Regions from separate parts of the Clostridioides sp. ES-S-0108-01 genome, predicted to be linked through region 2. Evidence: riboswitches for the same ligand, from Rfam matches in the RefSeq annotation. Region 2 holds a riboswitch; the other holds the start of a gene.
What was found. A riboswitch is a leader RNA that binds a small molecule or an ion and turns the genes downstream of it on or off. The one in region 2 is predicted to bind cobalamin.
Positions count from the first base shown of each region.

Region 1: another riboswitch for cobalamin. It lies ahead of IR152_RS15515 (energy-coupling factor ABC transporter permease); the one in region 2 lies ahead of IR152_RS09950 (ABC transporter substrate-binding protein).

Region 1 is NZ_JADGMN010000019.1:55,332-61,459, reverse strand. Features, by position in the region: gene IR152_RS15520 (nitric oxide reductase activation-like protein) at 1-1,770, shown strand, start outside; cobalamin riboswitch at 1,902-2,095, shown strand; gene IR152_RS15515 (energy-coupling factor ABC transporter permease) at 2,279-3,031, shown strand; gene IR152_RS15510 (energy-coupling factor ABC transporter substrate-binding protein) at 3,021-3,305, shown strand; gene cbiQ (cobalt ECF transporter T component CbiQ) at 3,308-4,006, shown strand; gene IR152_RS15500 (energy-coupling factor ABC transporter ATP-binding protein) at 3,999-4,817, shown strand; gene IR152_RS15495 (DUF3553 domain-containing protein) at 5,069-6,128, shown strand, end outside.
Region 2 is NZ_JADGMN010000009.1:2,705-8,832, forward strand. Features, by position in the region: gene IR152_RS09930 (UxaA family hydrolase) at 1-270, shown strand, start outside; gene IR152_RS09935 (UxaA family hydrolase) at 424-1,584, shown strand; gene IR152_RS09940 (fumarylacetoacetate hydrolase family protein) at 1,632-2,534, shown strand; gene IR152_RS09945 (dihydrodipicolinate synthase family protein) at 2,614-3,507, shown strand; cobalamin riboswitch at 3,559-3,741, shown strand; gene IR152_RS09950 (ABC transporter substrate-binding protein) at 3,974-5,104, shown strand; gene IR152_RS09955 (FecCD family ABC transporter permease) at 5,176-6,128, shown strand, end outside.

The sequences.
Region 1 (6,128 bases), on a different contig from region 2:
TGGATATATGATGATTATGAATTTGAAAACAGAGCAAATAACTTATCTTGGACAATAGCTGGAGATTACAATGAAAGTATAGATATATCAGAAAAAGATTATTCTTCAAAAGAAGTAGGTTTATATTTTGCAATAATTGCAGGTGCTAGAAGAAAATATGTAGATTGGGGCATAGTGAAAAAATACCTTACAAATAGAATACGAAAAGGATATGATAAAGATATTATACTGGGTCTGATTCAAGTTATATTAAATACAATAGTTGAAGAAAAGGCTATTAAAGATAGACCAGGGATAGAAGATATAAGAAAAAATGCTTATAAAGATATTGTTTCACGTTTTACCAAAATACACAATGACAATATTATGGATAAAATTAAATATGCCTTTGTACTTTACAATATGGACAAGCATCCAGCATTAGACAGCCTAACTAGAAGAATAGTTAATGACATAAGAAATATAGATACAAATAAAGATATTATGGAGATTTTAAAGTCCTTAGATGTAATATATTTAACTTACTTTGAGTATATATTAAATGGAGAAGAAAGTAGTTCTACATATGATGAAAGTAATGTAAAAGATGTTGACGTAAATTTTGATACATTTGCTGACTTTATGTATGAAGAACTTTATAGTGATGAAGAAGAAAATATTATTGAAAGTGATATAGACTCTATATCTTCATCTATTCTTATAGAAGGAGTAGGAGATTTTGAGGATTCTCAATCTAGTAATTCAGCAGACAGGGTTATATATGTTGATGAAGAGACTGCAAATAAAATATATTCAAAAATAGAACATTATTATGGGAAAACTTATTTGAGTAAAGGTGAAATTAAAAAGATTGAAACACAAAATTGTAGAAATGTTCATGAAGGGTGTAGAATACACTTTACAGATGGAGTTCTTAGAAGTGAGTGTAATAATGTATTCCAGTTAAAATATGTAACAAGGCAAAAAGAAAATAATTTAGGGAAATTTAGAGAACATGCTAGAATGTATAGACAGCAGATAAAGAGATTAAAAGAAAGTTTAGCTAGAATTTTGATAGAAGAAAATGCTAAAACTAGAGTATACTCTGATTGTGGCACTATATTAGCAAATAGAGCCTGGAGAGTTGGTAGAAGTAATAATAATAAAATATTTTATAAAGATATAGAAAATGAAAAAGGAAAATATGTTATTGATATATTATTAGATGCAAGTGGCTCTCAAAGCAGGAATCAAGGAAATGTAGCAATTCAGGCGTATATAATCGCAAATGCCCTAACAGTAGTTGGTATACCAAATAGAGTTATGGGATTTTCTAGTTTTTTGGATTATACAATATTAAAAAGATTTAAAGATTATGATGATAGTTTAAAAAATAGCGAAAATATATTTGAATACTTTTGTGCTGGTAATAATAGAGACGGTTTGGCTATAAAATCTATATGTAGTGGTCTAATAAATAGAGATGAAGAAAATAAAATTTTGATAGTTCTTAGCGATGGAAGGCCAAATGATGTAAAGATAGGAAAAAATAGTGAGAGAACCTTAAGGGGAGAAAAAGCTTATAGAGGTATAGTTGGTTTGAGAGATACAGCCAATGAGGTAAGAAAGGCTAGAAAACAAAATATATTGGTATTAGGAGTATTTACAGGAAAAGAATCAGAACTTGAGGCTGAAAGATTAATATATGGAAATGATTTTATATATTCTAGAGATATAACTAGATTTTCTGATGTGGTTTCAATGTATTTAAAGAAGATAATTAGAAATTAATCAAAATTATAAAAAATAATTTATATGCATAAAAATATAAAAATAAATAAAATTTGTGAAAAACATAGAAATTTTCACAGAAAAGGTATACAATGATTTATATAGAAATGATTTAAGAATAATTTAAAAATTAAATATATAATATTATAGGTTCTTTAAGTAAGATTAATAGGGAAAAAGGTTAAATTCCTTTACAGTCCCCGCTACTGTGATGCAGACGAAACTTTTGTTAGCCACTATGATGATATATTTTTATATTTCATGGGAAGGAAGAGAAGTAGGATGAAGCTAAGTCAGGAGACCTGCCTAAAATATTAAAGTAATTTCTTCGGGGATGGAGAAAGTTTCTTATAATAATTATGCAGATATATTTATTTTATGTGTTTGTATTTGGATTTTCGGAAATTGGAAGCCTAACCATCGAGTTAGGCTTTTTTATTTTATTAGGTAAATCAGACATATATTATTTATGTTTTAATTATTGGAAAAGGAGAGAGGGGATACTAAAATGAAACAGAATATCAAGTTAGGGGTTATCACTGCACTTATGTTAATCATTTTAACTCCAGTTACGTCAAATGCAATGCATATAATGGAAGGTTATTTACCAGTAAAATGGTCTATAGCATGGGGAGTTATATTTATACCATTTTTCTTAGTAGGACTCAAATCAATAGGTAAAATAGTAAAGCAGGACCCTAAAAAGAAAGTATTATTAGCACTATGTGGAGCATTTGTATTTGTATTATCGGCACTAAAAATACCTTCAGTAACAGGAAGTTGCTCACATCCTACTGGAGTAGGTCTTGGAGCAATAATGTTTGGACCAAGTGTAATGTTTGTTCTTGGAACGATAGTTTTAATATTCCAAGCGTTACTATTAGCACATGGAGGAATAACTACCTTAGGAGCGAACGCTTTTTCAATGGCTATTGTAGGGCCAATTATATCATTCTTAATATTTAAAGCATTAAAGAAAAAAGACGGAAATAATGCAATGCCAGTATTTCTTGCAGCAGCAATAGGAGATTTGGCTACATATACAATAACTTCGATACAGTTGGCACTGGCTTTCCCAGATCCATCAGGTGGAGTGATGGCTTCAGCAATTAAATTCTTAGGAATTTTCTTTATGACTCAAATACCAATAGCAATAGCAGAAGGTATTCTTACTGTAATTGTATATAATTTAGTTACAGAAAATGGAGAAAAAAGTATACTAGAAAATAGTGATAAAGGAGTTAAAGCTAATGAGTGCTAAAACAAAGACGAAAACTAATATATTACTACTTTTATTAGTAGTGGCTCTTATCATATTCCCATTGCTTGTTAACTCAGGTGCTGAATATGGAGGGGCAGATGGTCAAGCTGAAAGTGAAATTACTAAGATAAATCCAGATTATGAGCCATGGTTTAGTAGTCCATATGAGCCACCAAGTGGAGAAATAGAAAGTTTATTATTCTCTGCACAGGCAGCTCTAGGAGCAGGTGTAATAGGGTACATACTAGGTCTTCAAAGAGGAAAGAGAAGTTAATTATGCTTATAATTGATAAATATGCATACACAAATAGATTAAGTAAAGTAAATCCAAATAAAAAAGTAGCCATAGGAGTAATCTTTCTGATTGCTTCTATGGTAATAAAAAATATATTTGTTTTAAGTGGAATTATGATTTTAATGAGTATTCTAGTTGTTTGTGTGGCTGGAATAGATTTAAAGAATTATTTAAAATTACTCAGAATACCAATGTACTTTTTATTTCTTAGTGTAGGAATAACCCTTGTAAATATATCTTTTAATAAGGCAGACTTATTATACAGCTTTGAAATTTTTAGTTTCAATGTAGGAATATCAAAGGCATCTATTGACACGTCCATTCACGTGTTATTTAGGGCTATGTCTTGTTTGACTTGTGTGTACTTTTGTATACTTACAACACCTTTTAATCAGTTAATATTCTTCTTTAGAAAACTGCATTTACCTGATACTTTTGTTGAGCTATCAATGTTAATATATAGGTTTATATTTATATTTCTAGAAGAATTTTCAGAAATATATAAGTCACAAGAGCTAAGATTTGGGTACATAAATTTAAAAACTTCATATAAATCCTTAGGAATTCTTGGAAGTATGCTGTACAAAAGACTTATGACAAGGTATGATGATATGTGTATATCATTAGACATAAAATTGTATGATGGTAAATTTCACATAGTAGGGGATAATGATGTTTAAAATAAATAATTTAACTTATCAATATGAAAAGAATGCCAATGCATTATTAAACATTAATATGGATTTCTCAAAAGGAAATGTTATAGGTATAATAGGTTCAAATGGTTCAGGAAAATCAACATTATTTATGAATTTAATGGGTATATTAAAACCTACATCTGGAGAAATTCTTTTTAAAGAAGAAAAATTAAAATATGATAAGAAAAGTTTGTATAATCTTAGAAAAAATGTGGGTATTGTCTTTCAAGACCCAGAAAAACAAATTTTTTATTCAAAAGTATATGATGATATAGCATTTGCAATGAGAAACATTGGTATGGATGAAAAAACAATTAAAGAGAGAATAAACAAAGCTCTAGTAGCTGTTAATGGAATAGATTTTATAGACAGACCAGTACATTTTCTTAGTTATGGTCAGAAAAAAAGGGTAGCGATAGCATCAGTTATAGCAATGGAAAATGAAATTATATTGCTTGATGAGCCTACAGCTGGCTTAGACCCAGTAAGTACTAGGTCTATTGTAGACATAATAAAGGGATTAAATAAAGATAATATAAAAATAGTAATATCCAGTCATGATATGAACTTAATGTATGAAATATGTGATTACATATATGTATTGGATAAGGGGATTTTGATTGATGAAGGAAAGGCAGAAAATGTATTTATAAATGAAAATAATATAATACAAGCTGGCTTAGAATCCCCATGGTTGGTAAAAGTACATAAAAATATGAATTTACCTTTATTTAAGAAAGAAGAAGATTTGTATAAGTATTGGAAAGAAAGAGAACTTAATACAAACAAATAATTAAGCCCTAAACCTATTTTAAAAAAATAAATTTATATATAATAACCCTTAACCTAGACCCCTTAAAGGTGCCTTATGATTCCCCAAATCATAAGGTTATTTTTTTTGAATAATAAAATAAATTGTATGGAAAAGTGTTATTTAATTGTAATATATTGGAAATAATCTATTAATATAATACATAATTATAATTTGAAGTAATTCATATTTTAGATTAAAATATATTTATGGCTGTTAACAGGAGGAGAAATATGAATTTAGATACATTAAATCCTGCTCAAAGAGAAGCAGTAGAAAAGACTGAAGGTCCAGTACTTATATTGGCTGGTGCTGGTTCAGGTAAAACTAAGGTATTAACAACAAGAATAGCATACCTTATAGAAGATAAAGGTGTACAAGCACCAAATATATTAGCTATAACATTTACAAACAAAGCTGCAAATGAAATGAGAGAGAGAGTTGAACAAAACATAGGTCCTGAAACTAAGGACATGTGGATAAGTACATTCCATTCTTGTTGTGTTCGTATACTCAGAAAAGATATAAATAAGATTGGTTACAACAGAAGTTTTGTAATTTATGATTCTGCAGATCAAGTTACATTGGTTAAAGATTGTCTTAAAGAATTAAATTTAAGTGATAAGGTATTTGAACCAAAAGCAGTTATAAGTGCTATTTCAGGAGCAAAAGACAAGCTTTATACTCCAAAACAGTTTAAAGATATCAACATGGCAGATAATAGAATGGTTAAGATTGCGGATATTTATGCTTTATATCAAGACCGTTTAAAAAGAAATAGTGCACTTGACTTTGATGATTTAATTCTTAAAACTGTAGAACTTTTCAAGGCTAATGATGAAGTATTAGCATATTACAGAAGTAGATTTAGATACATAATGGTAGATGAGTACCAAGATACAAGTAAGGCTCAATATGAATTGATAAAATTACTAGCAAGAGAACATCAAAATATTTGTGTTGTTGGAGATGATGACCAAAGTATTTATGGATGGAGAGGGGCCGATATAAGAAATATACTTGAATTTGAGAAGGATTATGACAATGTACATGTTGTAAAGTTAGAGCAAAATTATAGGTCTACACAAGTAATATTAGATGCAGCTAATAAAGTCATATCTAATAATATAGAAAGAAAAAGAAAAAAACTTTGGAGTGAAAAAAAAGAAGGAGAGCTTATAAAAATACAATTAACTAGTAGCGAAATAGAAGAGGCTGATTTCATTGCTGACTCAATTGCACAAATAGCTAGAAAAGAGAATAGACCTTATAAGGATTTCGCAGTACTTTATA
Region 2 (6,128 bases):
GTTGCAGTAGCTATTGAAGCAATAGCTAAAGGTAGTGAAATTAGTTTTAAATTAAAAGACAAAACAGTAAAAACGATTACAGCACTAGATGATATAACTATTTATCATAAATTAGCTATAAAAGATATGACCCAAGGTGATAAAGTTACTAAATATGGTGAGCATATAGGAGAAGCAAATCAGGAAATAAAAATTGGTCAACATGTACATATTCATAATGTTAGAAGTGTTAGAGAGGATTTGGATAAACAAGTTATGACTAATATATAAAATAATATTTATAGAGTTATAAAAGTTGTATTCATTGCTTTTAGTGTCAAATAGTTTTTAAATAGGATTTTAGCTGTTTGATTAGTGAGTGTAATAAAAATTATAATATATAAAAATTATAAAGTATATAGACTATTTTAGGAGGAAATCAGTATGAAATTTTATGGATATAAAAGACCAGATGGAAGAGTTGGTATAAGAAACCACATATTAATATTACCTACTAGTGTGTGTGCATCAGATACGACTAGAATAATAGCATCACAGGTTCAAGGTGCAGTTACCTTTAATAATCAAAATGGATGTTCACAAGTACATTCAGACCAACAATTAACTATGGATGTTATGGCTGGTTATGCAGCAAACCCAAATGTATATGGTGTAATAGTTGTATCTTTAGGATGTGAAAATTGCCAAAATGATTTGGTAGTTGATGCAATAAAAGAGAGAACGAATAAACCGATAAAAACTCTTGTAATACAGGAAGAACATGGAACTTTAAAAACTATAGAAAAGGCTGTTCGTTATGCTAGAGAAATGGCACAAGAAGCTTCTTTGCTTAGAAAAGAAGAATTTCCAATATCTGAACTTATATTAGGAACTGAATGTGGTGGGTCTGACCCAACAAGTGGATTAGCAGCAAATCCACTAATAGGTGAATTAAGTGATAGACTTGTTGATTTAGGAGCAACATCAATTTTAAGTGAAACTACTGAATTTATAGGTGCGGAACATATATTAGCTAGAAGAGCAGTGAATGAAGAAGTAAAAGAAAAAATATTGCATATAGTACATAGATATGAAAATTCATTAAAATTGGTTGGGGAAGAAGTTAGAGAAGGTAATCCATCTCCTGGAAATATAGCTGGTGGTTTGACAAGTTTAGAAGAAAAATCGCTTGGTTGTATACATAAAGGTGGTCATAGACAAATAAGTGAAGTATATGATTATGCTAAACAAATTGATAAAAAAGGTCTTGTTATAATGGATACCCCTGGAAATGATGCTTCATCTGTTGCTGGTATGGTAGCAGGAGGAGCACAAATAGTAGTATTTAGTACAGGAAGGGGAACTCCATCAGGAAATCCAATAGCTCCAGTAATAAAAATAACTGGGAATAAAATAACTTTTGCAAATATGGAAGATAATATGGATTTTGATGCTAGCCCAGTTATATATGGACCACAAACAATGGAAGAATTAACAGATGATTTGTTAAATATGGTTGTAGATGTAGCAAATGGAAAACAATCAAAAGCAGAGTCTCTTGGATATACTGAAATGGCAATAGCTAGAGTATGTAACTATGTATAATATTTAAGAAAAACTAAATACATAGAATTTTGATAAAGGGTGAGATTATGAAGTTTGTCAGTTTTACTGAAGGAGAAAATGAGTGTAAAAGGTCTGGAGTTTTTTCTAAAGATGAATTATTTATTATAGACATTAATTCTTTAAATCTTAGTAGAAATTTTAAAAATTTAAATGAATTGGTTCAAAATATATCTAAAGAAGATGTTATTAAGTTGAAAACTATTATAAATGAAGGTACATTTTACAATTATGATGTTTTTAAAAGGGAGAGATGTACTGTACATGTTCCTATAGAAAAACCAATACATGATATTTTATGTGTGGGGGTGAACTATAAAGACCATCTTGAAGAAACTCAAACTCACTTTGATGATAGTTTTGAAGAACCTCAAAAAACGGTTTATTTTACAAAACGTGTAACGAAAGCAATAGGACCAGAAGATGAGATAGATGGTCATTTTGATATAAATAAACAACTAGACTATGAAGTTGAACTTGGAGTAGTAATAGGTAAAACAGGTGTTAATATTAAAAAAGAAGAGGTAGAAGATTATATCTTTGGTTACACTGTTATAAATGATATTTCTGCTAGAAAGTTGCAAAAAGAGCACGTTCAATGGTTTAGAGGAAAGGGATTAGATACATTTACTTCTTTAGGTCCATGTATCTTACATAAAAGTGCAGTTCCTTTTCCTATAAAACTTAAGGTATGTAGTAGAGTAAATGGTGAAGAAAGACAAAGTTCTAATACAAAGCTGTTCATATCAGACGTTTCAGACATAGTTTCAGAACTTTCAAAAGGTATGACTTTAGAGGCTGGAGACATTATAGCTACTGGAACACCTTCTGGAGTAGGGATGGGCTTTTCACCTCCTCGATATATGAGTAGTGGAGATGTAATTGAATGTGAGATTGAGAGTATTGGAATTTTAAAAAATTACATTAAGTAAATGTTTTAATGTAATCAATGTTAAGACAGAGTCTAATGTATTAATGAACATATTAAAATAAATTTTAGGAGTTTAAATTATGAAAGCAGAGTTTTTGACACCGGTTGTTACAATATTTGATGAAGAAGGAAATTTAGATAAAGAAGGAAATAAAAGAGTATACGACTATCTTATAGATGGAGGTGTAGATGGACTAGTTATAATGGGAAGTACTGGAGAGTTCTTTAATATGTCTATGGATATGCAAAAAGAACTTATAGATTTAGTAACTAGTTATGTAAATAAGAGAGTAAAAGTGTTTATAGGTACAAGCCGTATGTGTGTAGATGAATCTATAGAGCTTTCAAATTATGCACATAATAGTGGAGCAGATGGAGTTATGATAATAAGCCCTTATTATTTCTCTCTTGATGATGATAGTATTGAATTGTTTTATAGTGAAATAGCTAAAAATACAGAAGCAGAAATATATTTATATAATTATCCAGATAGAACTGGCTATGATTTAAGTCCAGAACTTGCACTAAGACTTGTGAGAAAGCATAAAAATATAGTTGGATATAAGGATACAGTAACTTTGATGGGACATACCAGAGAGTTAATAAATACTATGAAAGCAGAGTTCCCAGAGTTTAAGATATATAGTGGTTATGACGAAAATTTTATACATAATCTAATGTCTGGAGGAGCTGGTTGTATAGGGGGACTATCAAATTTAATTCCAGAAGTTTGTTCTAAATGGGCTGAAGCTTATAATAATAGAGATATGGATAAGGTTATAGAAATTCAAAAATATATTAATAAAGCAATGGATTTTTATTCAATAACAAACCCATTTATACCAGCAATGAAAAAAGCTATGAATATTAGAGGATTAAAAGTAAGTGATTATATGACTGCTCCTTTTATAAAACCAAATGAAAATCAAGTATGTGAGATTAAAAAATTGATGAATGAATTAAATATATGCTAAATCAACCTTGCAAAGTTGCCAACAATAAACTACAATTATCTTAACAAAAATTAAATTAAATAATACTAGGGTACTAGATTAGTTTAATAGGGAAAGTGATGAAAATTCACTACAGCCCCCGCTACTGTATACGGATACGAAATCAAAATCCACTGAGATTTGTAAGAGATTTTGGGAAGGATGATAGAGGGAAAGCCGTGAGTCAGGAGACCTGCCCAGTATTACATAGGTTCAATTTAGGGTGGAAATTGTAATTTATAATAAAATGAAAATATCAATTCATTTTTTGTAAAGTTGATATATAAGACTTCTCCTTTCTAAGTTAGGAGAAGTTTTTTATTTTATTAAAAGGTTATACTTATTAAAGATGACTTTAAGATAATTTTAATAAGATATATTTTAAAAAAGTATATATTATTAAAGTTTTTTAGCCACTCATAAAAAATAAGATATTGGAGTGAAAGAGATGAAATTTAAGGTAAATGTTTTAAAGCAGTTTTTTTTAATTGTTATGGTAGTTTTTTTAGTTGGAGGTCTTATAGGATGCAGTAAAAATGATAAAGATAATACACAAGTTAGTAGTGGTAAAAAGTTAGAATTAAAATATGCAAGTGGATTTAGTGTTGAGGATTTAGAAGATGGAATTAAAAAAGTGACTGATGGAGATAATAGAGAACTAATTTTAATTCCTAAGAAGATTAAAATTCCTAAAAAGTATAAAAATTCTAATATAGTTAGAACACCTGTAGATAATGTACTAATAGCATCCACAACACAAGCTTGTTCTCTAAGAACAATAGGAGAACTAGATAGTATAAAAGCAGTGACAACAGAAGAACAATATTGGACTATAAAAGAAATTAAAGATTTAATGAAGGATGGAAAGATACATTATGTTGGTTCAAACTTAGCACCAGATTATGAAAAAATAGTAGACTTAAATCCTGATTTAACTATAGTGAGTAGTGGTTTATCAGAAGCTGATACAAAATTTATTGATAAACTAAAAGAATTAGGGCTTAATTATGTTGTAGATAATGAATATAAAGAGCAAAATCCATTTGGAAGAATGGAGTGGACAAGTTTGATAGCTGCCTTTTATGATAAAGAAGATATAGCTACTAGTGAACTAGATAAAACAGTACAAAGGATAGAAGAAGTAAGTGAAAAAATAAAGAACAAAGCTAAGCCTAAAGTTGTATGGGCATCTGTATATGAAGGAAATGCTTATATAGCGCCTAAAGATTCATATGTAGATAATATGATAAAAATGGCTGGTGGAATAAATGCATGTGCTTCAATAGATTCAAATGAAGGACGAGTAAGCATTGAACAATTACATGAAGTTGCAAAAGATGCAGATATATTTGTATACTCATCAAGTTCAGATTATACACCAAACTTAGACTTTATAAAATCTAGCGCACCTATATTGGCTGATTTAGATGTTGTAAAAAATGGTAACTTATGGGTATTTGCTCCAGATTATTATCAATCAGTAGATAAGACTGATGAATTAATAGTAGATTTAATTGAGATGTTTCATCCAGGTACTACAGGTGAAAAAATCAAACATTATATAAATTATGATAAATAATATAGAAGACGACACTAAAAGATGAGTTTTATGGATTTTAGTTAATATAGGTTGTTAAGAGGAGTATATAAATGGATTTTATCAATAAAATGAGAATAAAGAATACTACAGTATTTATAGGACTAATTATAAGTATGATACTTACTTTTTTAGTGTGTGTAGCATTTGGCTCTGTAAAAATTGAGCTGAAAGAAATAATAGATGTTGTATTAAGAGGTATGGATAATACAGAGCATTATAAAATAATATATAATATAAGAATTCCTAGAGTACTTGCAACTATGGTAGGTGGAGCATGCTTAGCAGTATCTGGTATTTTACTACAGATATTTTTTAAGAATCCAATAGTTGAACCATATATATTAGGTGTATCTTCAGGTTCTACTTTGTCAGTAGCACTTATGATTTTGGGAGGATACACATTGGGATTTGAGAGTATAAATTCAATGAGTATATTTGTAGCAGCATTTGTAGGAGCTTTAATTGTAATGTCTATAGTCATTTTATTTGCAAATAAGGTAAAGAATATAACAACTCTTTTAATAATAGGAATTATGACTGGATATGTGTGTAGTGGTATAACAAACGTATTACAATCATTTGCAAATAGTGAGAAACTAAAAGAATTTACTATATGGTCTATGGGAAGCTTTTCTGGATTTACATGGGAAAAGGTAGAAATACTTATAATAGTTGGTATGTTAGGTCTTTTGATGACTATATTCATAATAAAACCTTTAAATGCTTTTTTATTAGGAGAAGAGTATGCAAAAAGTATTGGTATAAATATAAAATTTTTTAGAGTTTTTATAGTATTTATATCTAGTATATTGGCAGCAATAGTATCGGCATTTGCAGGACCTATAGGATTTATTGGACTTGCAGTGCCTCAAATTTCAAAATTGATATTTAAGACGTCAGATAATAGGGTACTAATACCAGTAGTAATCTTTTTAGGAAGTATAGTTACAGCCCTTTGTGATTTAATATCAAGAGTAATTTTGTCACCAGTAGAGTTACCAAT